3 regions of the Paenibacillus sp. MZ03-122A genome follow, and region 2 is predicted to be linked to each of the others. Evidence: predicted binding sites of a transcription regulator. Region 2 holds the regulator's gene; each other region holds the start of a gene.
What was found. The regulator Rex, encoded in region 2, represses fermentation and respiration genes when NADH is low (regulators of the CRP and FNR family bind a similar motif). The targets are predictions, from matches to a motif close to TTGTGAAATATTTCACAA.
Positions count from the first base shown of each region.

Region 1: the regulator Rex is predicted to act here: its motif matches at 5,566-5,583, upstream of adhE (bifunctional acetaldehyde-CoA/alcohol dehydrogenase).
Region 3: the regulator Rex is predicted to act here: its motif matches at 4,170-4,187, upstream of NLX74_RS21050 (phosphoketolase family protein).

Region 1 is NZ_JANAVI010000003.1:82,560-93,388, forward strand. It holds gene NLX74_RS07505 (Gfo/Idh/MocA family protein) at 1-645, shown strand, start outside; gene NLX74_RS07510 (sugar phosphate isomerase/epimerase family protein) at 723-1,691, shown strand; gene NLX74_RS07515 (ThuA domain-containing protein) at 1,712-2,443, shown strand; gene NLX74_RS07520 (winged helix-turn-helix transcriptional regulator) at 2,690-3,034, shown strand; partial or broken gene NLX74_RS07525 (DODA-type extradiol aromatic ring-opening family dioxygenase) at 3,776-4,544, shown strand; gene NLX74_RS07530 (Crp/Fnr family transcriptional regulator) at 4,684-5,400, opposite strand; gene adhE (bifunctional acetaldehyde-CoA/alcohol dehydrogenase) at 5,659-8,271, shown strand; gene pflB (formate C-acetyltransferase) at 8,600-10,829, shown strand, end outside.
Region 2 is NZ_JANAVI010000003.1:245,567-256,395, reverse strand. It holds gene NLX74_RS08390 (DnaD domain-containing protein) at 1-667, opposite strand, end outside; gene asnS (asparagine--tRNA ligase) at 671-1,966, opposite strand; gene NLX74_RS08380 (acetate/propionate family kinase) at 2,099-3,295, opposite strand; gene NLX74_RS08375 (3-hydroxyacyl-CoA dehydrogenase family protein) at 3,292-4,164, opposite strand; gene NLX74_RS08370 (AAA family ATPase) at 4,301-5,803, opposite strand; gene NLX74_RS08365 (hypothetical protein) at 5,796-6,329, opposite strand; gene NLX74_RS08360 (cell wall elongation regulator TseB-like domain-containing protein) at 6,870-7,394, opposite strand; gene NLX74_RS08355 (amidohydrolase) at 7,432-8,733, opposite strand; gene NLX74_RS08350 (redox-sensing transcriptional repressor Rex) at 8,720-9,373, opposite strand; gene dinG (ATP-dependent DNA helicase DinG) at 9,418-10,829, opposite strand, start outside.
Region 3 is NZ_JANAVI010000013.1:39,254-50,082, forward strand. It holds gene NLX74_RS21040 (PspA/IM30 family protein) at 1-364, opposite strand, end outside; gene NLX74_RS21045 (aldo/keto reductase) at 547-1,389, opposite strand; gene NLX74_RS21050 (phosphoketolase family protein) at 1,667-4,051, opposite strand; gene NLX74_RS21055 (GntR family transcriptional regulator) at 4,346-5,068, opposite strand; gene NLX74_RS21060 (glycosyltransferase family 2 protein) at 5,423-6,574, shown strand; gene NLX74_RS21065 (ring-cleaving dioxygenase) at 6,693-7,643, opposite strand; gene NLX74_RS21070 (DoxX family protein) at 7,718-8,116, opposite strand; gene NLX74_RS21075 (DUF896 domain-containing protein) at 8,184-8,411, opposite strand; gene NLX74_RS21080 (Imm3 family immunity protein) at 9,195-9,545, opposite strand; gene NLX74_RS21085 (deaminase domain-containing protein) at 9,569-9,910, opposite strand; gene NLX74_RS21090 (amidase family protein) at 10,628-10,829, shown strand, end outside.

The sequences.
Region 1 (10,829 bases), 160 kb from region 2:
CTTGGAGACATTTATCTGGGCAAAGCCATTGCTCTACGCCGTCGCGCGGTTCCGACTTGGGGAGTATTCTTGGATGAAGAGAAGCAGGGCGGTGGCCCCCTTATTGATATTGGCACGCATGCACTCGACCTGACACTCTGGCTGATGGATAATTACAAGCCTAAAAGCGTACTAGGTTCAACCTTCCATAAGCTAGGGGATCGTAAAGATGCAGCAAATGCCTTTGGACCTTGGAATCCTGAGGAATTTAAGGTAGAGGACTCAGCTTTTGGTTTTATTACGATGCAAAATGGAGCTACGATTGTACTAGAGTCCAGCTGGGCATTGAACGTTGTAGAATTTGGCGAAGCGAAGACGCTGTTATGCGGTACCGAAGGCGGAGCCGATATGCAGGATGGATTGCGCATTAACGGGGAAAAGAACAGCCGCTTGTTTGATACGAAAATAGATCTGGATGCAGGCGGTGTTGCCTTTTACTCTGGAGAAACGGAAAATGAAGCAGACCGCGAAGCCCGTTTGTGGATCGAATCTATTCTGGACGACAAAGAACCTCTTGTGAAGCCGGAACAGGCACTGGTTGTTACTGAAATTTTGGAAGCTATCTATGAATCGGCTCGTACGGGGAAAGCTGTCTATTTTGACTAAGCCCGTAATTATCCCGAATAGACCATCATTATAATGAAAGCAGCTTTATTCACATATGATACAGGGAGGGATTTCTTTTGAAACTTGGAGTATTTATGGTGTTGTTTGGCGGACGTTCGCTGGAGGAGGCGCTGGATTATGTGGCTTCTCAAGGATTGGATGCTGTAGAAATCGGTACAGGCGGCAACCCTGGGGATAAGCATTGTAAGCCGGATGAGTTGCTGGAGAATGATACAGCGCTCAAAAATTTCAAAAAGGCAGTAGAGTCCCGCGGACTAACGATTAGTGCGCTTAGCTGTCACGGCAATCCTCTCCATCCGCAAAAGCATTTGGCCCAGGCTGATCATGATACGTTTCTTAAAACCGTTCGATTGGCAGAAAAGCTGGAAGTTCCAGTTGTGAACACTTTCTCTGGCTGTCCGGGTGATCACGAGGATGCGAAATATCCAAACTGGCCTGTGGCTCCGTGGCCTAATGATTTTCAGGAAGTGTTGAAGTGGCAATGGGAGAATAAAATTATTCCTTACTGGACCGAGACGGGGAAATTTGCAGCAGATCATCATGTTAAAATTGGGCTGGAGCTACACGGGGGCTTCTCCGTTCATACACCAGCGACCTTGCTTCGTTTGCGTGAAGCTGCGGGAGAGGTTATTGGTGCTAATCTGGATCCGAGCCATATGTGGTGGCAGGGAATTGACCCAGTGCAGGCGGTTCAAATTTTGGGCCGAGAGGGAGCCATTCACCATTTTCATGCCAAGGATACGACGATTGATCCGATCAATGTAAATAAATATGGACTTACCGATATGCAGGAATATACGAAAATGCTAGATCGTGCTTGGCAGTTCCGAACTGTGGGCTATGGGCATGATGTAAAAACCTGGGCAGATATTATCAGTGCCCTGCGTCTGGTGGGATACGATTATGTAGTGAGTATTGAGCATGAAGATGGTCTGATGTCCGTGGAGGAAGGCTTTACTAAGGCTGTCCACAATCTTCGCCAGGTACTAATTGAAGAACCGCTGAGCGAGATGTGGTGGGTCTAACCTAATAGGGGGAAATGTTGATGATTAACGTCACCATTTGGAATGAATTTTTGAACGAAAAGTTGAATGATGAAGCCAAACAGATATATCCTGACGGGATACACAAAGCGTTGGCTGACGGCCTGGCAGGAGAGGGATTTGCCATTCGAACAGCTACTCTGCGTGATGATGCCGAGCATGGTTTGGGAGAAGATATTCTGAATTCCACAGATGTGCTGCTGTGGTGGGGGCATAAAGCCCACGATCAGGTGAGCGATGAAGTTACGGCGCGTGTTGTCAAGCGAGTGCAGGAAGGAATGGGGTTGATCGTGCTGCACTCAGGCCATTTTTCCAAGCCATTCAAAGCCCTAATGGGCACTAGCTGTGACCTGAAATGGAGGGTGGCAGGTGAACAGGAGATTATTTGGTCGGTGAATCCGTCACATCCCATTGCAGAAGGCATAGATGCCAAAATTTTGTTGAAGCAGGAAGAGATGTATGGCGAGTTCTTTGATATTCCTACGCCTGATGAACTGGTATTTGTTAGTAACTTTGAAGGCGGCGAAGTATTTAGAACCGGATGTACCTTCCGCCGAGGTAGCGGTAAGATATTCTATTTCCGCCCAGGTCATGAGACCTATCCGACTTATTACCAGCCTGATATTTTGAAAGTTATCGCCAACAGCATTCGTTGGACTTCTTCGACAAGTATTAACAAACCAATATATGGTAGAAGTGAACCTGTAAGGCCTCTCGGTGGAGTGTTGGTATAATGACAATCATCACATATAGATGAGCTGTATAATGAACAGATTGATAGGCGGAACCTCCTGGGATTCCGCCTTTTTGTATTTAATGATTTAGACATATACCTGCTGTGTTGGTTTGTTGTATAATCAGTTTTGGTCATGGCAACTTTATCGGCGCAGGTATTTAATTTAAGAAGAAAGTGTTTTCTTTCGGGATAAAGTATGCTAAAATGATATATACTAACAAAAGGAAAGCTTTATCAAACCGAAATGCAAAAGAAGGTGAAAAATTTGGAGAGTCAACCGCAATGTGCAAAAATGTGTCCGCGTTTTGAAACCGCCTTTTCATGTTTGGGCAAGCGTTGGAATGGATTAATTATTCAATCCATGATGAGCGGTCCTAAGCGGTTTAAGGATATTTCCAATCTGATTCCCACAATGAGTGACAAAATGTTATCAGAGCGGATGAAAGATTTGGAAAATGAAGGAATTCTTACACGTCATGTATATCCGGAAACTCCTGTCCGCATTGAATACGAGCTAACAACCAAAGGCCGTGCACTTCAGCCGGTTATGGAACAGATTCAATTTTGGGCTGAGGAATGGATTAGATGAGCACCAAACTAAATAAGCGTTTCTCATAGCAAAACAGCCTTTTCCTAGGAAAAAGGCTGTTTTTTTATTTTGTGTATAGGACTACTTATCCATATCACAGAAATGATGTGCATAGGTAGCACGGCTTAATAGCCTTTGACTCGCCCTGCAACTGAGAATAATGCTGCTGTTGCACGGCGGGGCACACGGGTTTGAATATCCAGCGCGGCCGAACGGAATGTACCCAGACAGGAATGGCAAAGTCTCCCTGCATAAATAGGGGAACGGCAGGACTCACAAGGATAATCAAGCTGACTGTATGTGGAGGGAAACTTGCCTGCTCTTACCCAGTCTATGAGTAATTCTATAGGTGTGCCGGTTACATCACTGAGCTGGCAGGTATGAGTAGAAGGATGCTTCCATAGATAGTTAGAACAGCGGTCTAAGAATATATTTTCTTCCTGAATACAAGTACTACACAGGTTTCTAAGGTTCTGACGAAAAACGGAACCACATTTTGGGCAATTAGAAGTATGTATCTCCATAGAAACCAGTCCTTTGTATCGAAGTGTAGTGAAATTTCAAAATTTATTAGTTACATATTACTATGACCTTATACCTATATCAATCTTTATTTATGGAATCACTGATCTAAGTGTATGTTGAAGTCTGTGTTGACATAACTCTGTTACTTATGTACTATTACTTACATAAAGTTACTTAATGAATAAAATAAATTATTGATGACAAGGGGATATTTATATGATGCCATCTTTATTTTTAGCCCACGGCTCACCGATGCTTGCTATTGAACAGACGGGCTATACTTCATTTTTAGAGCAACTGGGGAAAAGCATTCGTCCTAAAGCGGTTGTTATCTTTACTGCTCATTGGGAAGCGCAAACGTTGACGATCAGTTCGATGGATGACGTGTACGGATACCATTTATGATTTTGGTGGTTTCCCACCGGAACTGTACGCGGTGAAATATCCAGCACATGGCTCTGTCGAACTGGCCAATAAGCTGAAAAAATTATATGAACAAAAGGGTATTGACGTACAAACTGATCGGGTGAGGGGACTGGATCATGGATCCTGGACATTGTTGCATCGTATGTATCCTGAGGCAGACATTCCGGTAGTTCAGATCTCTGTAAATCCATATCTCTCGCCCAAAGAACAATATGTCATTGGTGAAGTGCTGCGTGGACTGGGAGAACAGGATATTCTGGTCATTGGCAGTGGCGTGACTGTTCATAATCTGCGTATCGTCAAATGGGGGGAAACGAAAACAGAATCTTGGGCTATAGATTTTGATGATTGGATTATTGAAAAAGTGCAAAATAGAGATATAGAGGCTTTGGATCACTATGAAAGTGAAGCACCGTATGCTCGTCAGGCCGTACCAAGAGCAGAGCACTTTGTACCGTTGTTTATTGCGATGGGGAGTGGAAATCCTGCAAACAAAGCCAAGGTCATCCATAGAAGCTATGAGATGGGGAATTTAAGTTATCTATGCTTACAGTTTTAGAAAGTTTGTTGCCAGAAGAAGGACTATTGTTAAAATGCTTCGCTACTGCTCCTGTATAAGTAGGGGAGTGGAAATAAATTAGGGAGTGTTATAAGCTATAATGGCTTATAACACTCCCTTTTACATAAATAACGATTCATTATATCCGGCAAATCTCACGAGGGCACAATTCACAATGACACACGCCTTGCAGCATTTCCAAATCCTTGACAACAATCATGCCGTTATCGTATTCTACTGCATTTTTCTTACGTAGATCACTAAGCATCCGGTTTACGCTTTCCCGAGTCGCACCGATCATATTAGATAAGTCAGTATGAGTAATTTTCTTATGAATCAGGATATGTTCGCCGTGAGGCTCACCATAGGTATTGCATAGACGGATGAGTGTTGAACATAAAGCACCTGGCTTGCCGTACATCATCAAATCGCGGAACTTAGTCTGAGTAATACGGTGATGCGAACCCATCCATTTCATAAAGTCAATCGCAAAATCACAATGCTGGCAAATAAGCAGTTCCAAATCTGTATGATCGATTACGCCAATATCACTATCTTCCAGAACCTCAGCAGAAAAGGAATGCTTAGTACCGAAAAATGGATCAGCTTGACCAACAAGATCGCCGCTTTGATACATATATAGAATAAGTTCCTTACCTTCATCCGTTGTTTTGGTTACTTTCACGCGTCCGCGCTTAATATAAAACAGCTTATCCGCTGTATCTCCTTCCCAGAACAGATGCGAGCTTTCAGGCATAACTCGATCTTTCATCATCACTTGCAACCGGTTGAAGCTGGCCTCCGAGAAGCAACAGGTGTTGCCGCGGGCTTCCATTACATTTGTAGGGTTTCTCATCGTCCATTTCCCCTTTGTATCCTATGTTTTTTATCTGCAACTTGATCAATTCAAATTCATTATATACCTGCGCAATGCGTTTTTGGGGCAAGAAGAGGGGGTAAAAGTGGCAGAATTCCAAACTTTGTGATTTAATTCACTTCATAAAATAAAATTTTAAATAGATTGTGAAAAAAATCACAATATATCTTGAAAAGCTGTGTTACGATCAGTGCGTGAACAAGAGATAGTACACGAGATAACAGGAGGATGAGGGAAATGGCTGTTAAAAACGAGGTTATCCAAAAAGAGCAAAGCGCAGAGCAGTATATTCAAACGCTGATTGACCGGGGGAACCGGGCACAGCAAGCTTTCATGAGTATGAATCAGGAACAGATTGACGAAATCGTACAAGCTATGGCACTCGCAGGGATGGATAAACACATGTACCTAGCGAAGATGGCTGTTGAAGAAACAGGACGCGGTGTGTACGAGGACAAAATCACCAAAAACATGTTTGCAACAGAATATGTCTATCATAGTATCAAAAATGAAAAAACCGTCGGTGTCATTGAGGACAATGATTTTGACAGTTTTCAAAAGATAGCAGAGCCAGTCGGCATTATCATGGGGATCACTCCAGTGACAAACCCGACTTCGACTACGATGTTCAAAGCGCTGATTGCCATTAAAACACGTAACCCAATCATTTTCGGTTTCCATCCATCTGCTCAATCGTGTAGTGCGGAAGCAGCCCGCGTCTTGCTCGAAGCAGCTGTTAAACATGGTGCTCCAGCTGATTGTATTCAATGGATTGAAGCACCTTCGATGGATAAGACCAATGTACTGATGAACCACCCTGATGTGGCGCTGATTTTGGCAACTGGTGGATCAGGCATGGTTAAGGCGGCATATAGCTGCGGTAAACCTGCTCTGGGTGTAGGCCCAGGTAACGTGCCTTGCTTTATTGAAAAAACAGCAGACATCAAGCAGGCTGTGAACGATCTCATCCTCTCTAAATCTTTCGACAACGGTATGATTTGTGCTTCCGAGCAAGCGGTTATTATCGAAGAGCCAATCTTCGAACAAGTGAAAAAATTGATGATCGCTAACGGCTGCTATTTTGTAAATAAAGAAGAAGCAGCTAAGCTCACTCAAGGAGCTATGAATGTCGAGAAATGTGCAGTGAACCCAGCAATCGTGGGGCAGTCTGCTGTGAAAATTGCTGAAATGAGTGGTATCACAGTACCAGCAGGAACTAAAATTTTGGTCGCTGAGATTGAAGGGGTAGGAACAAAATTCCCATTGTCTGCGGAAAAATTGAGTCCTGTATTGGCTTGCTATAAAGTAAAAAATGCGGAACAAGGTATTCAACGTGCTGCTGAAGTCGTGGAATTCGGGGGCATGGGCCACTCGTCCGCTATTCATTCGAACGATGAGGACGTTATCGCTCGCTTCGCAAACCGTCTGCAAACAGGACGTATCATTGTAAATGCACCTTCCACACATGGTGCGATTGGCGACATTTACAACACCAACCTTCCTTCGTTGACACTCGGTTGCGGTTCGTATGGTCGTAACTCGACTTCGTCGAACGTATCGGCAGTCAATTTGATTAATGTGAAAAGGGTGGCGAAACGGACGGTGAATATGCAATGGTTCAAAGTACCTTCCAAAATCTATTTTGAGAAAAACTCGACACAGTATCTTGCTAAAATGCCTGATATCACACGTGTAGCCATTATCACAGACCCTATGATGGTACAACTGGGATATGTAGATCGTGTTATTCATTATCTGCATCAACGCCAAACACCAGTAGCTATCGAAGTGTTCTCTGAAGTAGAGCCAGATCCATCGACAGTTACGGTAGAACGTGGTACTGAAATGATGAGACGTTTCCAACCGGATTGCATCATCGCACTGGGTGGCGGTTCCCCAATGGATGCTGCTAAAGGCATGTGGATGTTCTATGAATATCCAGATACTGATTTCAATAATTTAAAACAAAAATTCATGGATATCCGTAAACGGATTTACAAGTACCCACGTCTGGGCCAAAAAGCACAATTTGTAGCTATCCCTACAACCTCGGGTACAGGTTCCGAAGTTACATCGTTCGCAGTAATTACAGACAAAAACCTGGGCGACACGAAGTACCCACTGGCTGACTATGAGTTGACTCCTGATGTGGCAATTATTGACCCAGTGTTTGTATATTCGCTACCTAAAACAGCTGTAGCGGACACAGGTATGGATGTTCTGACACATGCTATCGAGGCTTACGTGTCCGTAATGGCTAATGACTACACAGATGGTCTGGCAATTAAAGCCATTCAATTGGTATTCCAATACCTAGAACAATCGGCTCTGACTGGTGATAAGCTGGCTCGTGAAAAAATGCATAATGCTTCTACACTTGCTGGTATGGCATTTGCTAATGCATTCTTGGGCATTAACCACAGTCTTGCACATAAATGGGGTGGACAATACCATACAGCGCATGGCCGCACGAATGCCATTTTATTGCCGCACGTCATTCGCTATAATGCGAAAAAACCGACAAAATTTGCTTCGTTCCCTAAATATTCGCACTTTGTTGCGGATGAGCGTTATGCAGAAATCGCGCGCATACTGGGACTGCCTGCACGCACCACCGAAGAAGGGGTTAACAGCTTGATCGAAGCGATCCGTAAAATGAATAAAACACTTGGTATCGAGGAATCGTTCCAACAAATCGGTTTCGATGCAAAGGATTTCGAATCACGTGTAGACTATCTGGCTGACCGCGCATTTGAAGATCAATGTACAACTGCGAATCCGAAGTTGCCGCTGGTTACTGAGTTGGCTGATGTCTATCGCAATGCCTTCTACGGACGTTTTGACCAATAATATAATAGGTACGAAGAGGCTTGTGAAAAAGCATTTTCTCGTTCAATACCGATGCAGGCTCTCTATATAGAGGGCCTGTTGGTTTGGGAAGGGAGGTGAACGGCAAGGCTAAGGATATAGGCGTGAAGCTAGGGAAAATAAAGTGACAAAAATCACTCATATTGTGATTTTTGTCACATACTACACTCTATCATTATTCTACAATAAGGGTGTAAGAAAGGTCCCGACACTGAGCGTAAGGCATCGGTGAAAAGGCCGGGCTCAAGAAATAGCTTTATCGTGAAAAAAATCACAAGTCCGGAAGACCAAACAATTTGGAGGGATTTACATGTCGGTGATTGAGAGAGAATTACAAGAGCAACAATCTGGCTGGAGAGGTTTTAAAAAAGGCAAATGGACTAAAGAAGTCAACGTCAACGATTTTATTGAAACTAATATCTTACCTTATGTTGGCAATGAAGAATTTTTGGTTGGTCCTACCGCCAACACAACTGCATTGTGGGATATTGTATCCGATCTTACTAAAAAAGAGTTGGCAAACGGCGGCGTGCTTGATGTAGACGTGAATACGCCATCCACTATTATTTCACATAAACCGGGTTATCTAGACCGGGATAAAGAGCAAATTGTCGGTGTACAAACAGATGCTCCATTCAAACGCTCTTTGCAGCCGTTTGGTGGAATTCGGATGATGATCGACGCTTGTAAAGCCTATGGTTTTGAAGTACCAGAAAGTATCATTGATATCTTCACTCATATTCGTAAAACTCACAACCAAGGTGTATTTGACGCTTATACAGATGAAATGAGAGCAGCCCGTAAAGCTGGTATCATTACTGGTCTGCCAGATGCATACGGTCGTGGTCGTATTATCGGTGACTATCGTCGTGTAGCTTTGTATGGTGTAGCCTTCTTGATCCAAGATAAAAAGCTGCAACTGAAAAGCCTTGAAGTTGATTCCATGGAAGAAGACGTAATTCGTCTTCGTGAGGAAATTTCCGAACAAATTCGTGCTTTGAATGAACTGAAACAAATGGCTGCTGAGCACGGTTTTGATATTTCCAAACCTGCTAACAATGCGAAAGAAGCTTTCCAATGGGTATATTTTGGATATCTTGCAGCAATCAAAGAACAAAATGGTGCAGCAATGTCCTTAGGACGTGTATCTTCCTTCCTTGATATTTACTCTCAACGTGATATGGAAGAGGGTACAATGACAGAAGAACAAGCTCAAGAACTAGTCGATCATTTTGTTATGAAATTGCGTATTGTTAAGTTCTTGCGCACACCTGACTATAATGAACTATTCAGTGGAGATCCAACTTGGGTTACTGAGTCCATTGGTGGTATGTCCGTAACTGGAGAAACTCGGGTAACTAAAAACAGCTTCCGTTTCCTGCACACCCTCTACAATCTGGGACCTGCACCGGAGCCGAACCTGACTGTACTGTGGTCGGAAAAATTGCCTGAAGGCTTCAAAAAGTATTGTGCGAAAGTTTCTATTGAAACTAGCTCCATTCAGTACGAAAATGACGATCTGATGCGTCCAATTTATGGAGACGATTATGGTATTGCTTGTTGTGTATCGGCAATGAAAATCGGTAAGCAAATGCAATTCTTTGGTGCTCGTGCCAACTTGGCTAAAGCTCTGCTGTATGCAATTAACGGTGGTAAAGATGAAAAATCTGGCGTTCAAGTAGGGCCTGAATTCCCAGCCATTACAGGTGAAGTTCTGGATTATGAAGAAGTGTTGAGCCGCTTCAAACCTATGATGGAATGGTTGGCAAAACTGTACATGAACACTTTGAATGTTATTCACTACATGCATGATAAATATAGTTACGAACGCATTGAAATGGCGTTGCATGATCGTGATATTCTCCGTACCATGGCTTGTGGTATTGCGGGTCTGTCAGTTGCTACCGACTCCTTGAGTGCCATTAAATTTGCAAAAGTTAAACCAATCCGTAACGAAAAAGGGATTGCCGTTGACTTTGAAATCGAAGGCGAATATCCTTGCTATGGTAACAACGATGACCGTGTAGATAACATCGCTGTGGAACTGGTAGAAAGCTTCATGAGTATGATTCGCAAGCATAAAGCTTATCGTAATGCGGTTCCTACTCAATCTGTACTGACTATTACTTCAAACGTGGTGTACGGTAAGAAAACAGGTACAACACCAGATGGACGTAAAGCAGGCGAACCGTTTGCACCAGGGGCAAACCCAATGCACGGTCGTGATAAAAAAGGTGCTTTGGCATCTCTGAGTTCCGTAGCCAAATTGCCTTATGAACACAGTCTGGATGGTATCTCGAACACCTTCTCCATCGTGCCTAAAGCACTGGGTAAAGAAGAAGAAACACGCAAAACAAACCTTGTTTCGATGATGGATGGCTACTTTGGAAGCCACGCACATCATCTGAATGTCAATGTGTTTGCTCGCGAACAACTGTTGGATGCAATGGAGCACCCAGAAAACTATCCACAGCTTACGATTCGTGTTTCCGGCTATGCCGTTAACTTTATCAAGCTGACTCGTGAACAACAATTGGATG
Region 2 (10,829 bases):
CACGGTTTCGGCTCCACTCCAGCAAAATACGGTCTATATACCGGAAATGTACCTTCCCTGCAAATACCGCTTCCTTCAAAGCCAGCAAAATCAGCTCCTCGGGATACCGATCCTGATCCACCCAGCTAGTGATCGTCTCGTATTCCATCGGTGACAATGGGCGCCCGAATTCTTTCTCAAAAATCGTGAACAAATTGCGTTCTTCTGTAAGCGGGGATTCTGATATTCCATTCAGTAAATCCGGCTTTCCGGCAAACAAAATGTCATCTTCATCGTGCTGCTCATTACGTTCAGCGATCATACATTCTGCCAACTTACGGTACAGCCCCGTCAAATTGTAACGTTCGAATTGTACGGATGAGCTGCGGTCTTCTACGGAATCGATTCTCAAAAATCCTTCTTTCATGAGCTTACTGAAATAGAGTGCGATTTCGTTCGCAGTGCATCCGATACGTGACTGCAATTGTTCCCATGTCGGAAATTCATTACGTTCCGCTTGTTTAAAGGCAAGCAACTGCATCAGTAGCAGCATTTCACCATCCGTCAGCCGAAGTGTCCGATAATGCTTGAGCAGGGCGTAGGGAATCTGGACCATTCCGGCTTCCATAGCAAAGGCTACTCCCTCCGCCCATTCTGCCGCTGATGTCTTGTCGAATGATCCGGTCATCGGTTACGGATACAAACGATACAGCATACGTGGGAACGGAATCGTTTCACGTACATGATCGAGTCCACAAATCCATGCTACTGTACGCTCCAGGCCCAATCCAAAGCCGGAATGCGGAACGGTACCATAGGTGCGCAGATCCATATACCATTGGTAGGCTTCACGAGCCAAGTTATGCTCGTTAAAACGTTCTTCCATCAATGCTGGATCATCAATCCGTTGGGAACCCCCGATAATTTCGCCGTAGCCTTCAGGAGCGATCATATCGGCACACAAAACAACCTCTGGACGGGTCGGGTCTGGTTTCATATAGAATGCCTTAATGTGAGTCGGCCAATGTGTAATGAACACAGGCTTGTTATATCTTTCAGCAATCGCCGTTTCATGAGGAGCACCAAAGTCTTCTCCCCATGGAATATCGAACCCTTCACCTTGAAGGAAGGCAATCGCCTCATCATACGTAATACGTGGGAATTCGCCTTGAATTTCCTCCAGCTTCGAAACATCTCGTCCGATTGTTTCAAGCTCCTTCGCACAGTTTTTCAGAACAGACTGCACGATATGACTTACAAACTGCTCCTGAACGCGCAAGGATTCTTCATGATCCACAAAAGCCATCTCAGGCTCGATCATCCAAAACTCAATCAGGTGACGACGTGTTTTGGACTTTTCCGCACGGAAAGTTGGACCAAAGGAATATACTTTGCCCAGCGCCATTGCCGCGGCTTCCATATACAACTGCCCGCTTTGTGTCAAATACGCATCTTCATCAAAATATTTAATGTGGAACAATTCTGTTGTGCCTTCTGCAGAGGAAGGAGTCAAAATGGGTGGGTCCACCTTCGTAAAGCCGTTGCCGTTAAAGAATTCCTGTACCGCACGGATAATTTCCGCCCGTACGATCAGAACAGCACGTTGCTTGGCGGAACGCAGCCATAAGTGACGATGATCCATCAGGAAATCTACACCATGCTCTTTGGGTGTAATCGGGTAGTTTTCGGTCAAATGAATAATTTCAATGCCTGTAACCGTTAATTCAAAGCCCGATTGGCTACGCGGTTCTTCACGCACCACTCCAGTAACGTAAAGGGAGCTCTCTTGAGTCAAGGATTTCGCGTCATTCCAAATATCCTCGGACACTTCGCTTTTCACGATAACCCCTTGAATATACCCGCTACCATCGCGCAGTTGCAGGAACTGAATTTTACCACTAGATCGTTTATTGTTCACCCAAGCGCCGATTGTAACCGTTTCCCCTACATGGCGGCCCACTTGGGCAATCGTACTTTTATTCGTCATGACCGTCTCTCTCCTCTTAACCGAAAATCAAACAGCCCTTCCCCCTGGGTCAGGCTGTTTGCTCTCGCTGTTTGGTGCATGCGGAAATCAAACGTAAGTCCGCATGCATAAAGTTTATACTTTCGAACCGAACTACTGAACCAGACGGAACGTGTCGCGGGCAATAACCAGTTCTTCGTTCGTTGGAATGATCAGTACTTCTACCTTTGAATTTGCAGTTGTAATCCGGCGAGGCTCGCCAGAACGAATAGCATTCAACGATTCATCCAGCTCGATACCGAGGAATGTCAATTGCTCCAACACTCTCTTACGCAGAACGATGGAGTTCTCGCCTACACCTGCTGTAAATGCAATTACGTCTACCCCGTTCATTGCGGCAGCATACGATCCAATGTATTTGCGCAGACGGTATTCATACATTTCGAATGCCAATGTAGAATTAGCTTCGCCTTTTTCCATACCTTCTGTGATTTCACGCATGTCACTGCTGATACCGGAAATAGCTAAAAGTCCACTATGCTTGTTCAGCATGGAATTGACTTCATTGACAGTCAATTCTTCTTTGTTCATGACATAAGGTACGATTGCTGGGTCCAAATCACCACTACGAGTACCCATCATAAGACCTTCCAGTGGAGTCATACCCATGGAAGTATCAACAGACAAACCGCCTTGAACTGCTGTTACACTACCACCATTACCGATATGACAAGTGATAATCTTCAGGTCTTCCAAAGGACGACCAAGGAATTTGGCAGCTTCCTTACTTACAAAATCATGGGAAGTGCCGTGGGCACCGTAACGACGAACCTTATACTTATTGTACAACACTCTTGGAATGGCGTACATATAAGCTTTTTCAGGCATGGTTTGATGGAACGAGGTATCAAATACCACAACCTGCGGTACATCTGGCATATTCAATTCAGCCGCTTTAATCCCCATCATGGAAGCAGGGTTATGCAGTGGTGCCAAGTCAAACAAGCGGCGGATTTCACTCTTCGCTTCAGGCGTTACAACTGCAGACTGTTTGAAGATTTCGCCTCCATGAACCACACGGTGGCCTACAGCCTGAATTTCACTAGTACTGGAGATTACACCATGTTCAGCATCTGTGAGTGCGTTCAGCACTTTACGGATGGCTGTAGTATGTTCCAAAATTTCGCTAACTTCGGTGTATTCTTCTTTATTGGTTGGCTTATGCGTAAGAATGGAGGAATCCATACCGATGCGCTCTACCAATCCTTTTGCCAGAACGGACTCGTCCGTCATATCATATAATTGGTATTTCAGGGAAGAACTCCCTGCATTGATTACGAGAATTTTCATATCCGGTCACCATCCTTGTCGTACTTAAAGAAGCCTTCGCCCGATTTCACGCCCAGATTACCTGCACGCACCATTTTCTTCAGAACGATGGACGGACGATATTTCAATTCGCCGAATTCACGGAACATACGCTCCAGAGCAGCCAAAACGGAATCTAGACCAAAGCGGTCAGCCATTTCCAAAGGACCGCTTTGGAAGTTATAGCCGATTCGCATAGCGTCATCGATATCTTCAGCGGAAGCCACGCCCTCTTGAAGTACATGGGCCGCTTCGTTAATCAGCAGACAGATAATCCGGCTTGTTACGAATCCAGGAGATTCATAAATCATGACTCCTTTTTTCTCCACTATTTCTTCCACGAACATTTTAGTGTGTTCAAATGTATCGTCCGAAGTTTTCAAACCACGAATAATTTCTACAAGATCAATACGGGATACAGGATAAATAAAGTGCATACCAATAACACGCTCAGGATACTTGGTCGAGCTAGCAAGCTCGGTCAGGCTCAGCGTGGATGTATTACTTGCAAGAATAATATTGCTTGGACACACATAGTCTAGCTCTTGGAACACTGCTTTCTTCTCGTCCAGATTCTCTGTAATAGTCTCAATGACCATATCGCAGCTGCCGAGCTCCGCCAAATGGATTACTTTTTGAATACGGGATAAGATCAATTTTTTCTCAGCTTGAGTAATTGCCCACTTTTCCAGTTGTTTGTCCAGACTCGTTTCAATCATATTGTAGGCGTAGTCTAGTTTCTCTGGTGTCTGCTCTACCAGCAGCACATCGATTCCTTTGGACGCGAGCATTTCAGAAATCCCCTGTCCCATGGTGCCGCCGCCGATGACGCCGATTTTTTTAAATTGCATGATTCTTTACTCCACCCTTTCCTGGTCACTCTCATATATTGTATCCTTCTTTGTCGAAAAATACATGTTTATGTCCCAATAGATAATAATATCTTAGCACGGACTAAAAGTAAAAAAAAATAACCAGCATAAAAAATTATGCTGGTAATAAAGCATTTTCACTAAATTGACATCTAAATTGGTCTCCAGACAGAGTTTCTTCCTTCATCAGGATGTCAAGTGAGTTGTCGAACACAGGACGATGCTTTTCCAGCAACTCCAAAGTTCGGGTGTGCAGGTCAGCCATAATCTCGCCATTTTCCCGCATAAGTTCTTCTTTGGTTACCATTTCCATGTTAATAATGCCAAGTGAAGTCAAACCGGAAGTCATCATCGTATGGACGATGTTCAGCGCCTGCTCAAAATCATTACTTGAGCCGGTACTGCGACCGCCATAGTACATTTCTTCCGCTGTAGCCCCTGCGAGCGAGATCATGATCTGCTCCTCCAGGAACTGCTTGGTGTATAAATAATGCTCTTGCTGTGGATTGTGGCGCACATAGCCAAGCGCTTTCCCACGTGGGCTAAGTGCTACCTGGCTTACGCTACCAGGACGAACAATTTCGGCCATAATAGCATGTCCCAGTTCATGAATCGCTACACGTTTTTTCTCTTCCAACGTCGATTCTCGATCTGTCTTTTCACCCATCATTACTTTGTCAATTGCCATCGACAGATGCTTCTGCGCAATCATTTTCTGATCCTGTCTCATCGCATAGATTGCCGCTTCATTCATCACGCTCTCCAGCTGTGCGCCGGAAAACCCGTAAGATTCCTCAGCAATTTTGTCCAGATTCGCATCTTCCTGAATCGGTTTGTTTTTGGCATGAATTTTAAGAATATGAAGACGGCCCTTCTTGTCAGGCAAATCCACTTGAATATGACGGTCAAAACGCCCTGGACGCGTTAAGGCACTGTCCAGCATTTCTTTACGGTTTGTTGCTGCAATGATCAAAATCCGCGGAGTGTCTGCCGAATAAATGCCATCCATTTCTGTCAGCAACTGATTTAAAGTCTGATCATATTCTCGTTGCTGCCCACCCTCACGTTTACCACCAATTACGTCGATCTCGTCAATAAAAACAATCGCATTTTCCTTCTTTTCCTTGGCTGCACGAGTACGTGCCTCCCGAAACAACTCACGGACACGACCCGCGCCAACACCAACGTACATTTCAACAAATTCACTACCTGAGGCTGCAACAAATACAGAATTAGTATAGTGTGCGGCTGCTTTCGCCATCAGTGTTTTCCCTGTTCCCGGAGGACCTGTGAGCAGAACACCTTTTAATGGACGGATACCAAACTTGGAAATTTCATCATGTCGATTCAAAAAGTCCAGGGCCTCACGCAGCTCCTGCTTAGCGCTTTCCTGCCCACCGATTTCCTCAAAAGTCAGTTTGTCCGGACCATTTTTTTTGCGTTTACGTTCTTGCCCAGCACCTACGGCCAAGCCACCACGTGCATGCATGAGCATTAACAAGCCGCTGAGCATCACGCCAGCAACTAGAAGAGGGATAATATTCACCCCAATAAAAACGAGAAATATAATAGTCACCGGCACTATGCCGATTAATGTTTCCTTGATCCATCTAGGCATTAGGCCATACCCCCATTTGCTGAGATTGACGTGGCAAAACGATAAACTTGGTCGCTTTCCCTTCGCTGAGTCGGATATAGACATTGTTCGAATCCATGTCGGTATCAGCTTTGATACCCGTCTTTTTCTTTTTCATCTGCTCAACTGTAGATGAAATTTGAGTATACTTTTTATTTTCCATCGCTTCGGCTACAGGAAACATAGCCTCAGACCACCATTGATTCAGTGCTGAATTGGAACGATCTTCAATATCCAGCTTAATGGTACGGCTGCCAATGATGGTTTGTCCTTTTTGCTTAACCACATCGACTAATCCGGCCACATCCGCCTGCGGTTTGAGATCTAGTTTCAATACAACCTGATCCTGTTTAATATCTATTTGAGCGCTTGTCACGCCTGGATATTGAGAAACCAGTTTTTCCAGAGGGCTTTGCATTGTAACCTGACGGTAAATGAACCATCCCCCAAATAGCAGCAAAGCTGCCAAAACTGCCGCCACAACGATAGGAACTGCACGCAATTTCAAACAACATCCTCCTCTCAAAATGTAAAACCCAGAAGAAACGGGACGAATGTCAACAAACAACCAAATTGCATGATCTTACAGCGATCAGCAATTTTTTTTCTATCATTTTTGTCTATCACTTATAAAATATAGTATATCATAACGTATATCTAATATCGAAGGCAATGTGTGGAGGAGTTGTGATGAGGCAAAATCTTTGGTTAAGGTGGAGGCGAGACGCTGAGCGTAGGATTTGATCTTACGATCGCTGTTGCCACCCGATTTTTCTCGATTATATTCTTACGGAGAAAATCCGGCGGCAAAGGCGAACGCTCCGCTTCTCCAGATTCAAATCCTCCACTCCGTACTGCCCGCCATAAAGATGAATTTGCCCTAGGAGAGAAGATGGATAGGTAAAGATGCTTCACTGGCTTTCAGCCCACTTTACGGCATAGCAAGACTAAAAGACGTAAATACGAATTTCATCGCATTTACGTCTTTTTCTTAAGCTTTCAATTATTTACTAGTCATTTATTCCACATCTGCTAATCCTCAACCAGCTCAGTTATTGGGCAAAGTATACTTTACACCCGTCGCCACCCCATCTGAGAAACGATAAAAGGTGTAGTAATGATGACTTCCATCATCGTAAAACAACTGCCACACATATTCGCCATTGAACACACTCGGCTGAAGCCTTACAATTTTTGCACCTGGAAGCTGCTGCTGAATTATTGACGTCATTTTTTGCTCATCGACTCCGTTCTTCAGCAACTCGGTGTGAACACCGCTATTATCTGCGGCAGGTACGTTAGGTTGTCCCTCCACTTTTTGAAAAGGAACCCACACCATTATATTTTCATTCTGTGCATTTTTCCCTTGAACCACCCAATATACCTGATCCCACACAGACTTCCATGTTTGAGTCGTGCTAACCAGACCACCTGATTGCTTGGCCTTAATGATAGCGGCATTTTTCTCAGCCACCTGGTCTTGAGTAACATAGGAATAATACCAGAAAATGCTGACCAGGATCAGTATTACGGCCAAAATGGCGACCGCTATCCACTTTTTCTTATTTTTCAAACCCGTGCTTCCTCTCTAAGGGGATGTGACACCTGAATTAGCGCGACAGCAGCCCTTCAAAGGCGGCTTGTGCCTCATGTTTGATGCGTTCCTCGTCCATAGTCAGGCATTCGCCGTTTTTCACAACCTGACGACCGTCTACCCATACGTGAACCACGTCTTTGGCGCTTGCTGAGTATACCGCATGGGAAATAAGATCTGTACGCGGCAAGAAATGTGCCTGATTCAGATCCAGCGCGATAAAGTCAGCCTTGTTGCCTGCTGCCAACGCTCCTACTTCTTTTAAACCAATTGACTTTGCACCGTATTCTGTTGCCAGACGCAGCGCTTCACTCGCAGGAACTGCTGTAGGGTCACCAGATACACCCTTGTGAATAAGTGCTGCCAGACGCATTTCCTCGAACATATCCAGGTTATTATTACTGGCAGGACCATCCGTTCCGAGAGAAACGGTAACCCCTGCACGCAGCAATTCAGGCACTCTTGCCACACCACTTGCCAGCTTCAAGTTGCTACCTGGGTTGTGCGAAACCGCTACACCACGTTCAGCCAGTAAAGCTATTTCTTCGTCGTTCAAATGAACGCCATGGGCAACAAGCGAGGGACGGGAGAAAAAGCCAAGCTTATCCAAGTGTGCAACTGGACGCAAACCGTAGTCTCGTACGTTTTGCTCCACTTCGGCGATCGTCTCAGACATGTGTGTATGCAGTGGCAAATCCAGATCATGCGCAGCTTGTACGAATTTTTCAATAAACGCAGGTGGACAGGTGTATGGCGCATGCGGTGACATCATCGTTGTAATACGCCCGTCTGCTTTACCATGCCAGTTACGCGCAAAAGTCACGGCCTCAGCCAGCTTGATTCGCTGTTCTTCCTCCGAACATAGTCCAATTGCTCCACGCATCAGACTTGCACGAATACCTGACTCTTCAGCTACACGAGCCACCTCATCCATATGATCGTACATGTCCAGGAAGGTCGTTGTACCACCTTTCAGCATTTCCAGCACAGACAACGACGTACCCCAGTACACGTCCGTAGATGTAAACTTGGCTTCCATAGGCCACATTTTTTCCTGAAGCCATACTTGAAGTGCCAAGTCATCTCCATGCCCACGCAGCAGAGACATCGCCGCATGACCATGAGTATTAATCAGACCAGGTAAAAACAAAAGCCCCTTACCATCGATCGCTTCCGTCTCTTCCTCACCCGAAGGCAAAGTCTCGCCAATGTAAGTAATGCGGCTATCTTCCACAATCATAAAACCATGGATTACCCCAGATTCTGGTCCATTTACGGCAAAAGAGCCGTTTTTAATCATCCATTTATTCACTGTCATATTGTGTTTCTTCCTTTCCGTCCTCCAAATAATAAGCGAGGCTAAGCAAATCAGTTGTAAAGTCTGTGGCATGAATCCGAATGTTGGCCGGTGCCTTGAGAGTAGTCGGTGCAAAGTTAAGGATCGCTCCAATTCCGCTCTCAATAAGCCTGTCAGCCACGTGCTGTGCTTCAAAATCAGGTACGGTAATAATCCCGATTCGAATGTTTTTTTCTTTCACAGTCGCTTCCAGTTCATGCATCGGTTGCACGACCAATGTATTGATCTTGGTCCCTACCTTATCCGGAAACGCATCAAATACCGCTACAATCTTCATATTGTCTTTTAAATAAGCGTTATAATTCGAAAGAGCTTGCCCCAGATTACCCGCTCCGACCAATACTACATTAATTTGCTGATCGATTTTCAGGATATGGCGTATTTTCTCAATTAGATAAGAAACATCATAACCGATACCCTTCCGACCAAAATCTCCAAAATAGGCGAGATCTTTACGGATTTGGGCCGGGTTCAAATCTAGCCTCTGTCCCAACTCTTGAGAAGAGACCGTAGCCACCTCCCGTTTGTGAAGTGCATTCAGATAACGTAAATATACGGGTAACCTCCGTACGACAGCCTCTGAAATTTTATCTGATTTCATACTTGCTCCCCCTAATTGTAACGAACATACTTAGTGTCCGTCCGTTATGCCTCGGTCTCCGGGGCGGATTGGAGCCATTCGGCGATGCGGGGCACCATTTGCTCCGATGGCATATGCTCCATTTTTGGTCCCGGTAACGAGTACAAAAAGTGCTTTCCGTAATAGGATTCGATCACACGCGTATCGTAAACGATAACGACCCCGTGGTCGCTCGCTGTACGAACCAACCGACCAAATCCCTGTTTGAAGCGAATAACCGCTTGTGGTACAGACAGCTTCATAAATGGATTCTTCTTCTGCTGCTGGAGCAGCTCGCTTTTTGCCTCCAGCAACGGGTGATTCGGCGGTTGAAATGGCAAGCGAACAATGGCTAGACAAGTCAGAGCCTTCCCCGGAATATCGACGCCTTCCCAGAAGCTGCTGGTTCCCAGCAATACAGAAGCTTTGGCTTCCTGAAAACGGCGGGTTAGCTTGCTGCGACTCCCACTGTCCACACCTTGTCCCAGCACAGTAATTTCGCTGGATGCTAAGGCCTCTTTAAGCGGCTCATACACTTGCCGGAGCATCCGATAGGAAGTAAACAGAACGAGCATTCTCCCCCGCGTCGCCTGAGCAGTCGCTCCTAGAGAGCTAACGAGCATATCTACAAAGTGTGCATCTCCTACACTGCCCTTCACGCTTGGGAAATCCCGTGGAATGACCAGCAGCACCTGATCCCTGTAATTAAAGGGTGACGGGAGCTGCGAAGTCATCAGCCGCTCTTGATCTGCGGCCTCCTGCAAGCCGAGCTGATCGATCATGTACTGAAACGACTTATCTACCGATAAGGTAGCAGACGTCAGAATAATGCTTCTTTTTTTGTCAAAAAACATTTCTTTCAACTGGCGGCTCACATCGACGGGCACCGCATAAAATTGTAATGATTTACTGCGGAATTGCCCACTCGCTTCGAGCCAGTATACGGTTGTTTCATCATCGAGTCGCATAAAAAAGCGCAAATTTTCTCGAATCCCCGCCAGATCCTTGAGCAGACCCGTGATATCTGTAATAAGGCTATCCGCCGCATAATCGTCATGTTCTTCCTTGACGTCCAGCATCAGCTTGTCGCCCTTGCGCAAAATTTCACTCATCGTTACATATAGCTGATTTTCCAAAGCCCCCGCCTGATCCCACTTTGCAGGCTTGGCTGAAGGTTTGAGACGGGAAGAAAACTGTCCTGTTTCACCCGGTGTCGCATCGCTTCGCTCTGGCAACATGCCAAACAGTTTGTCGCTTAGCAGGTCCCAAGTTTCCTTAACCTCTAACACGAGCGGATACATCTGATCGATGGTTGAGGCCCAATGCGTCGACTTCTCGTGCCCCGATTTCGCCAACTGTTGACGAAGTGAAGGCAATTGTCCATTCTTGCTGTCTTTGAACAGTCGTGTCAGTGTATGCACGAGTGTGAAATATTTCA
Region 3 (10,829 bases), on a different contig from region 2:
GCATTTGTTTCATATTTACGGCGTTTGTCGAAGCTAAATCATAGGATGTTTGTAATTGTTCCAATTTCTCCGCCTGCAAACCTTTCCTCTCCAGAAACTTTCGAGCTTCCTCTTCATTACCAGCTTCCACAGACTTACTGGCATAATGCTGGAGCTTTTTGATCTCGGCTTTGCATTCATCCAGTGCTCTTTTCGTCCTTCTCTCATCAGCCAACACTGAAGCCGTCTCCGCTTTCACCTTGCCTAGATCACTGTTCAAATTCCGCATATAATCGTCAATGGTCTTCTCCGGATCTCCCACCTTATCCATTAAGGCGTTAACATTCATTTTCATAATATCCCCAAACCTTGACAAAATCCCCATGATGACCTCCTTCGAAAGGACTAGACTCCACCATATCATACATCAATTCCGGTAAAAAATGTTCATCATAGCTCTATATACTGGCCCATGAATCACTTTCGGATGTGTGTCGTTTTATTATAAAAACAAAGGGTCCAAAAACCCGCGACAGATTTTTGAACCCTTCTATTTATTGTTCCTGATTATAGTTCTTCATAGGACTTGGGGTCCTGTCCCCATATCCGTCCATCCTCACTGCTAAATGCCGAAATCATGTTCATTTCCTCTGGAGACAACTCAAAATCAAAAATATCCAGATTCTCCGTTTGGTGTTTTAAAGAAGAGGCCTTAGGGATCGGAATTGCTCCAAGTTGGATATGCCAACGTAAAATTGCTTGTGTAGTGGTTTTACCATGAGCAGCAGCAATTTTCCCAATCTCTTCATTCTCCAGCATACTGTGACCACGCCCCAAGGGGCTCCACGATTCCGTCACAATGCCCTGTTCAGCATCTTTTGCACGCTGATGTTCCTGATTAAACAATGGATGCAATTCAACTTGATTTAAGCTCGGCGCGACACCTGTTTCCCGTATTAAACGTTCATTATGCTCGGGCAGAAAATTGCAGACCCCGATGGAACGAATATAGCCCCTTTTCTTCGCCTCAATCAACGCCTGCCAGGCTTCAACATATCGATCAATTTGGGGATTCGGCCAATGGATCAGATAAAAATCATAATAGTCCAGACCTCCTCTATATAATGACTCTTCGATGGTTACAATGGCTTCTTGATAAGCATGTCGGCGACCTGGTAGTTTGGAGCAAACCAACAATTCTTCTCTGGGCACAGAGCTCTGCTGGACCGCTTTCCCAACAGCACCCTCATTTTCATAGTTGAACGCTGTGTCGATCAGACGGTAACCTGCATCAATCGCGCTGGTAATCGCCCTCACTCCGTCTGCACCCTTCAATCCAGCTGTCCCAAATCCAATGACGGGCACTTTAATGCCATCATTCAATACCTTCTCTGGAATTTGTTGGTTCATATTAACAACCTCCTTTACTATTCTCATATAACATAATACCTCTTCGAAGCTCCGGCAAAATATAGCAATCCATTTCGTTCCTTATATATGTATATACCCACTAGCTCGTAACTTCCCTACCAAGTTCTCTGTGTGCTAAATCAAAAAGCGCCTGATCCCCATTGAAATCATAGTTGAAGTCAAGGGGTCAGGCACTTGTATACCACTACCAAATCATATATTCCACTTCATGCTTGATGGCTTGGTTGTCCAACACAAAGTTGAAGTGTCTGTATTTTTATTTCAAGCCATTCCATACCCAGTTCTCTACCTCTGGCAAGTCAATACCCTCTTCGCGAATGAATTGATGATGTTTCTTAATCGTAGCATCCATTTCATCCACAATGTTGGTGTACTTCCCAGCGTCAGGTAAGTTGAGAACAGCTTCCTTCACTAAGTCAAAACGATCCATTTGATTCAATACACGCATATCAAATGGTGTCGTAATATCGCCATTCTCACGGTAACCATGTACATGCAAGTTATGATTATGACGATCAAAGAACAGATCTTTGATCAGACCTTCGTAACCATGGAAAGCGAACACAACGGGTTTATCCTTTGTGAAAAATTGATCAAACTCGGCGTCGGATAATCCACGCGGGTCTAGTTTTTGACTTCTCAATTTCAGCAAATCTACCACGTTGATGTACCGAATCTTCAAGTCAGGCAGTTTTTCATGCAAAATAGAAATTGCAGCTAAACTTTCAATCGTTGGCTCTGTACCCGCAGAAGCAATGACAAGGTCAGGCTCTCCACCTTGATCTGTACTTGCCCAGTCAATGATCTTCAACCCTTTATCCACCAATTCTTTCGCTTCATCAGCAGTAAACCATTGTGGACGTGGGTGTTTAGACGAAACAACCAAATTGATCTTTTGACGGTCGTTTAAAATGGTGTCGAAAACAGCCAACAAGGAATTGGCATCCGCTGGCAGATACTCCCGAATAAATTCTGGTTTTTTATCAGCCAAATGACCTAACAAACCTGGATCTTGGTGTGTATACCCATTATGATCCTGTTGGAACACTGTTGAAGTTGCTACGACATTCAGTGATGGGATATCTGCACGCCATCCTTGATCCGTTGCTTTACGCAGCCACTTAAAGTGCTGGGTGATCATCGAGTCAACCACACGCAGGAAGGCTTCGTAACTTGCAAAGAAACCATGGCGACCTGTTAATACATAACCTTCCAGCAATCCTTCAGCTTGGTGTTCGGATAATTGAGAATCAATTACACGACCATAGGATGATAAGAATTCATCATTAGGTTCAATAATTTGGTCCATCCATTGGCGTTTGGTTACTTCAAAAACAGGAGCCAAGCGGTTAGACATCGTTTCATCCGGTCCGAAGATTCTGAAATTACGATTTTCTTCATTTAAGACAACCACATCTTTAACGTATTTCCCTAAAACCGACATATCTTGCGCAATCACTTTACCAGGTACGGAATTATCCAGCGTATAGTTACGGAAATCCGGTAATTTCAAGTCTTTAATGAGGTTACCCGCATTCGCAACAGGGTTCATTCCCATGCGTTTATCGCCTGTAGGCAAAATTTCAGCAAGCTCAGAGTTTAAACGACCGTTTTCGTCGAACAATTCCTCTGGTCTATAGCTATTCAGCCATTCTAACAAAGCAGGTGCGTGCTGCATATTTTTTTGATCAACCGGAATTGGAACCTGATGGGCACGGAATGAATTTTCATTCGGCACGTTGTCCCATTCCTTCGGACCCGTCCAGCCTTTAGGTGAACGGAATACAATCATCGGCCAAGCCGGACGAGTAAGGTCATTATTTTCACGCGCATTCTTTTGAATAGCTTCAATCTTCTCGACAGCCGTATCCAATACTTTCGCCATTTCTGGATGCATGTGATCCGGATTTTCACCTTCAACAAAGAACGGCTCCCAACCCAAACCTTTAAAGTATGAGGTCAATTCTTCTTTCGATTGACGAGACATAATCGTTGGGTTACTAATCTTAAAACCATTCAAGTGCAAGATTGGTAGTACTGCACCATCTGTGATGGGGTTGATAAATCGGTTAGAAAACCACGAAGCGGCTAATGGGCCTGTTTCAGCTTCACCATCACCAATAACAACAGCCGAGATCAGATCAGGATTATCCAGAATGGCACCTACACCATGAGAAAGGGAGTAGCCTAATTCTCCACCTTCATGGATAGATCCAGGTGTTTCAGGAGCAGCATGTGAAGCAATACCGCCAGGGAAAGAGAATTGTTTGAACAATTTCTTCATCCCTGAGATATCTTGTGTAATTTGCGGATAGATTTCAGTGTAGCTTCCATCCAGATAAGAATTTGAAACCATAACCTGGCCGCCGTGACCAGGACCTTCAATGTAAAGCATGCTCAAATCATATTTATTAATAACACGATTTAGATGTGCATAAATAAAGTTTTGGCCCGGAATTGTGCCCCAGTGTCCAATAGGCTTAACCTTCACATCTGAATCTTTTAAAGGCTCTCTCAACAAAGGATTATCTTTTAAATACAGCTGACCTACCGAAATGTAGTTCGTTGCACGCCAATATGCATCAAGTTTTTCTAAGTATGTTTTAGATGAATAATCTGCTAACACGGGTGATAACGACATGGTGTCCACTCCCTAAGTAGTTTTGTTTGTAATTTATTTCCGGAAATTTCATCTACATGTACATCATAACGCTACGCTGATTAAATTCAACCTTTTTCACAAGTGATACGGTCCAATTTTGTGAAATTTTGAACATACTATGAAATATAAATTAAAAAGACAGTAAAAAAGCTCTTACATTAAAATATATAGAATTATAAACCAATAAAATTTGCAATAAACGAGGCAATCGCAGACTCCAATTCTTTTTTCAAAACCATAAAAAAAAGACCGGAGAATTCTCCAGTCTTATCATTAGTGAACCGATACAAAGGTGTTAAATTTCAAATATTTGTAATGAAATCGCATATGAGAAAACTCAAATGGCGTACCGTTATCTAAAAAGAACACACCTTCCATAATACCTACAGGCTCATTTTCATTTAAATGTAGCAGCTTTTGATCATTCTCTTGAGACGGTTCTGCAAAAATGGATAAAAAAGATTTGGTGACAGCCAAGTTCCGCGAGTCTTCCAAATAATTAAAAATGGACCCCTCGATAATTGTCTGATTTAAATTCTGGACAATTTTAATGGGGATATAGCCCGTTTCAATCATAAAAGGATCATCATCAAACAGACGTAAGCGAACAATTTTGTAAACAAAATCATGAGTCTCCAAGAACAAATCGCGCTGTAACTCTTCTGTTGGCGGAATGACCTCAAAACTCAATACTTTGATTTTCGGCTTTTTACCATGCATTTGAAAATTATCAGTGACTCCTAGATTAGAGCCTTCGTAGTTAAAGATAGATTCATTTCTTATGTATAATGGATTAATAAATGTCCCGGAACCTTGTTTTTTGAAAATGATTCCGACATTCTCCATTTTAGTCAGAGCACGTTTAATTGAACTACGACTAACCTGGTAAGTCTCACTAAGACTACGTTCATCTGGCAATCTCATATCTGCAAACTTTCCAGCAAAAATTTTCATCTTGAGATCGTCAATAATTTGCTTATAGACAAATTGTGTCATATAGTACTCCTCTTTCAGGTCTTCTATAACTCTATATAGTTTACCATAACTTGCCCATTTCATCTCATGTTTGTTTCTGTATGCTGAGTGGACTTTCAGCGGATAGGAAGCGCCCTCGCTTTTACTTTACATCTCTATGCATAATACCATGATTACACATACATAACACCACTGAACGTGCCTGCAAAACAGCAGAAGATACAGAACCCCCACCTTAATATCGGTAATAAGACCAAGCCTGTTTCGAACCTGGAGGGATGTTTGACTAGACCAGGCTAAAATCCTTGAATACATTGTTATTATTTATCTTGTTCAAGCGTTTTCTAATAAGAATGGTGGGGGGGGGAGATCATATTGGCTATCCGCTACAGCGTCATCATTCCAACCTATAATCGAGCCCAGCAATTGTTGCTCACACTCGCTTCATTTGAGACACAAACCTATCCAAAGCAACTATTCGAAGTCATTGTAGCTGATGACGGTTCTACAGACGGAACGAAAGAAATGGTCGGAGGCTTCAAAGCATCCTATCCTCTTATCTATGTGTCACATCAGGAACAACGCGGTCGATCTGCCGTTCGAAATTTGGGACTGCGCCGTGCAAAAGGGCTGTACATCATCTTCTGCGACGCTGACTTTGTAGTGTTACCGGAATTCATTAGGATCGTGAGCCGTTATCACCGTAAATATCCCAAGTCCGTGCTTTCAGGCATTCCTCACTCGTGGGACGATGCTTTTACCCACTATTACCCTGACTTTTCCCCTGAAGAAAAAGAACAATGTCGCAACATACTTACGCAATCCAACTTATGGAATGCTAACTATGAAGCAGCGAACAAAATTACTCCGATCATAACCCCAGAAGATATCCTTCACCAAACGGGTGCACTGTCTAAAGTAGTTAGTCCCACAAGGGTTCCTCCCAATACGCAGAAACAATTTGCCTCAACGGACGTAGCCCCCTGGATGCTGCTGGTTACTCGTTGTGTAGCCATCAGACGCAGCCACTTGATTCGTATTGGAGGTTTCAATGAACGGTTTGTGCTCTATGGACTCGAGGACTGGGACCTTGGCTATAGACTTCATCGCTTGAAAATCCCTTTTTATTGCATCAAAGAGGTGGTCGGATATCATCAGGAACATCCAACCTATCTTAGAGGTAACGTGTTAAATACGGAAAATCTGAGAATCATGTATGAAACCTACGGATTCAATGACTCTTCGTTAAATTTATTCGCCCTTATCCCTCCATCCGAGGATTTTGAGACCTACAAAAATACATTGCGGGTATTGCGCAGGGGATTCCGCTCTAGGTTAACACGCTCATCAGCACTGTTATTAAGAAGAACACTACGCATTGCAGCCAAACAGTTCTACGATCAAAGCCATACTCATGCATACAAAAAATCATTACACTTGATAAAAAAGAAAGCAGCGAACCGGAAAAGTCGAGTCGCTCATGTGTTACGAGAAATGCTAGTGAAGTCTGAAAAGCTGGTGGAGTAGCAAGAGGCCGGAAGGACACGAAACGCATGAATTTTTCCCGTAATAAAAAGACTCCTCCATCTGAGAGCAGGCCAAACTCGGCAAGCTGTCTTATGGAAGAGTCATATGCAACTTTTTCTTACTTTTGTTTTTCCGTTAATGTTCTCACTTTAATAGGATGCAGATTCGCCTCGATTTGAGCCCGCTGCGGTTCATACCACTCTGGCAGCATTAATTCCTGTCCCAAAGATTCAGTAGGTTCATCGTTAGCAAATCCCGGTGGATCTGTAGCAATTTCAAATAGGATACCGCCTGCTTCTCTGAAATATATCGCATTAAAATATTGGCGGTCTATAATGGGAGTCGGCTGATATCCATAATGCTGGACTGCGCTTCTCCATTCTTCATGTTGTTCAAAATCTTTTGCACGCCACGCAATGTGATGTACCGTGCCTGCTCCACCAAAGCCTAAACCCATTTTGGCGAGCGGAACATCTACGATGTTGCCGATTTCTCCTACGGACTGATAACGGGCATATTCGGCGTCTTCAGCGATTTTCGTAAATCCGAGTATGCTCTCCAATGCATCCATCGTTCTCTGTGGATTGACGCTAAATAGCACAGCACCTCCAAACCCCTTAATTGCTTTATCAGCCGAAATACCACCGTAAGACCAAGTACTGTTCGCTCCTTCCTCACGTTCGACAAGCTCAAGTCGTAAGCCCTCATTATCCTCAAATTGAAGATATTGTTCAGAAAAACGGCTCGTTTTCGTAACTTGAATATCAAAGCTTTCCAAACGATGCTGCCAAAAATCAAGTGAACCTGGGGGTACTACATACGAGGTTATGCCCACCTGGCCACCTCCGATTCGCCCTTTGGGAGTTCCTGGTGCAGGAAAAAAAGTAATGATCGTTCCAGGACTTCCTGCCTCGCTACCAAAGTATAAGTGGTAGACCTCAGGAGCATCGAAGTTGATTGTTTTCTTCACTAACCGAAGTCCCAGGACGCCGGCATAGAAGTCGACATTTTCCTGCGGATTACCGGCAAAAGCTGTAATATGATGGATACCTGTAGTTTGAAGTGACATATGAAACCCTCCTTTAATCGTAGAAACCTTTATTTTTTATTGTTGATGACTTTTAATGACCTACACATCATGTTTTATCTAAGTAATGCATCGATGGAATATGAACCTGCCCCTGTCAACGCAATACCAATTACGACTGCAATAAGAACTAGCGGATATTCATAGCCGTTAGCCGTTGCCCAGATCCCGTTTGGGCCATGTACTTTGAAAATTGCTCCGAGCATAGTCACCGTAATCAACAATGCAGCCAGTGGAGTGAGTAGTCCTACAGCAAATAGAGCTCCTCCCAACAATTCCATCAACCCAGCAGACACTGCCATGAATACTCCAGGCTTAATGCCGATCGATTCCATCCAACCGCCCGTACCTTTTGGACCATAGCCACCAAACCAGCCAAAAAGTTTCTGTGCTCCGTGCCCCACCAATAACAATCCAACCACCAAACGTACCAGTAACAATCCACTTGCCAACATAAAAATCACCCTCCACATTATATTTATTTAAAGATTATTAAATTAGAGATATTAGATAAAATTAAATTCATTGTTTAGCGACTCGGGCCTGTTCTTTTCTAAGTTTTTCAGGCGTAACATCATCTCCATTCGGATCATAAATCGTAGCATTCAAGAGAATGCTCTGTACAGAACCCCTAAAGATTTGAAGGTATTCTTTGCGAAGATCCGTTTGTTCCGTTTTTTCAATTTCAGTTAAGCCAACTTCTTTTGCTTTTTTTGCAAGCTGATTAATTCTTTCTAAAATGGTGATCATGTATATACCTCCCTATTCATAATTCGCTGTTCGCTGTTGTTTTATCTTTAATTCATTTATCTTGATATAAAGATATAACAATTTCTTATCCGTGTCAATACTTTTCGAAAGAAAAGAAGATGAACGCTTGAGTTGCTTTTAAAGGTGAAAGAAAAAACAGCCGGAACACTTAGAAATATCTTTAAGCTACAAGTTGTGTAAAACCTCTTCAACTCAATTAATAAAGCCATAATAAAAAGCCACCAACCAGAATCACTGGCTGATGGCTTTCTTGTCTTACTCAAATGGAGGCGAACCGTGGCACGGTAAATCCACAATTCGGCGGGTGATGATGTTGAGATTATTTGGGGATGCAGCTTAGTAATAAGGTTTTAAATATCAGTACTGTCGGTACTTGAGAAGAATACGTTTCCCTTTTCTGACAAACTGATTACTCTCTCACCAATATAAGCCACAAATCTTTCTGAGTCTTTCCATTTATAAGCATATCCTCTAGGGTCAGGAGTATTCTACAGTTGCGTAGCATTTTGAAAAACCTGTGAGAAAACGAAGATAACAAAAAACAGGTCAATCATGGTGGTATCTGACCATAATCAACCTGTTTGTCGTAACGGTATTACGTTATTTAGGTGTACTTATTCAAGACTTTATGTGCGTACATCTCATTTCACGAAAAATATTGTATAGGTAGAACAAGGGTTATGTTTGCAATCATGAGGTGAAGTGATTCATTCGGCACTGGGTAGCCCCACAACAATTCCCCAAATCAAGAAAAAACACTAGTCAACTAATAACCTCAACAATATGAAACTTTGCTTCTACTGATTTGACACGCTTACTTAAGTCTTTAGCATCATCAAAACCTAACTCGCTGACGAATTTATCTATATCAAACTCCCTAGTAATGCTTTTCACTTCATCATAGATTCGTTGAGATAGTACCCCTTTTTCAATCTGCAAAAAAGCTAAGGTAATATAAAATATAATCTTCTCGGTTTCCCCCTCCTCAATTACATTGGCAAACTCATATAAGCATCGACCCCCTGCTTGAAGAGCGTTTAGTCCATCGCTTATAGAATTAGAGAAGACCTCGTTGACATATTCGCTTAGTTCGTTATAATCCCATTCTTGCATACAGTCCCCCCTTCCCTTTCTTCCTATTTTACTACCTTTCCGTCGTTTGTAAGAACATTTACTGTAATGTTTGGATACTCTCTTCTAAAGTCCATAATTACATCAGTACAACTCTGGCATGTAAGACGCTCAGTAAATAGATTAATTGTCCCCTTGGGAATATCGCTATAGGCTTGTACGGAAGCTTGATTGACTCCCTTTACATAGTTGATGAAGTCATGTACGGATTGTACTTCTCCATACCCTCTGGCACTCGTCCATACCTTACCAAGAAAATCCATCATCGCATGCCGTTCACGGGCCCTCTGTTCCTCCGTGTGCGCATGTAAGGTTTGAGCAGCAACCTTGGCCGTCTTCCCCAACACCACTCCCCAACCATGGGAAGGTACGCTGGAATCATGGACAAACCGGCTACCGCATATTTAACTATGGATGACGGTCCAAAGGAAGCGACCTCGGAACGAATCGAAGCTATTTTTTGACTTGCTGCCTTCGGAATGGCCCCCAATACAGGAATAGACGCAGCTACATCACATACTTTCTGGGCTAATCCCAATAAACCATCCAGTAGACTACTTCGGTGAGCTAGGAGTGTTTACAGCTGACTTAACGACTCCCCTATCTTTCGATGTAACGCTTGAATTGGAGCTTCCCCCTGTACTGCTGCTTGCTGCACTTTTCGCCGCCGGTGTCTAGTCCAACCATCCAACAATTACTTTTTTCCCTTATAATACAAAATATATATATTATGGTAGATATATTGATCTTCTCAATCTTGAGATCCACCGTCATTAGCCGGCCTCTATTAGAATTAGCTCGTTTGGCGAACTTAGGTAACACATATTTGCCGGCATCAATAATGAATTCTTGGCCGGTTATAGGCGCATTCGATCATGTCATATTTCATATCATAATAAATAGTATAAAATCACATTTATGCATAAAAGAGTATGATTATAGATTTTATCTTCAAGTTAAATCCCATTATCCTGATATATAAATTTTTAATATTGATTATTTAAGTAATTTGATTTAATCTATGGTATATAATATGACAAGAACATCATCAAGGAGGTCTTAACATGAGGAAAACATGGACAAGGCTAGTACTATCGATCTCAATAATGGTAGGTTCGATGATCGTGGTCAGCTTAAGTGCAACCGATTCTGCTCTTGCAGAAACAGCGACACCAGTTGCGCAAGAGAGGGAGGTACATACGTTCGACCCGTTTGAGAAAAGTATTGAGGAAATTCAGGATGCATTGAATAGCGGTCAAACCACTT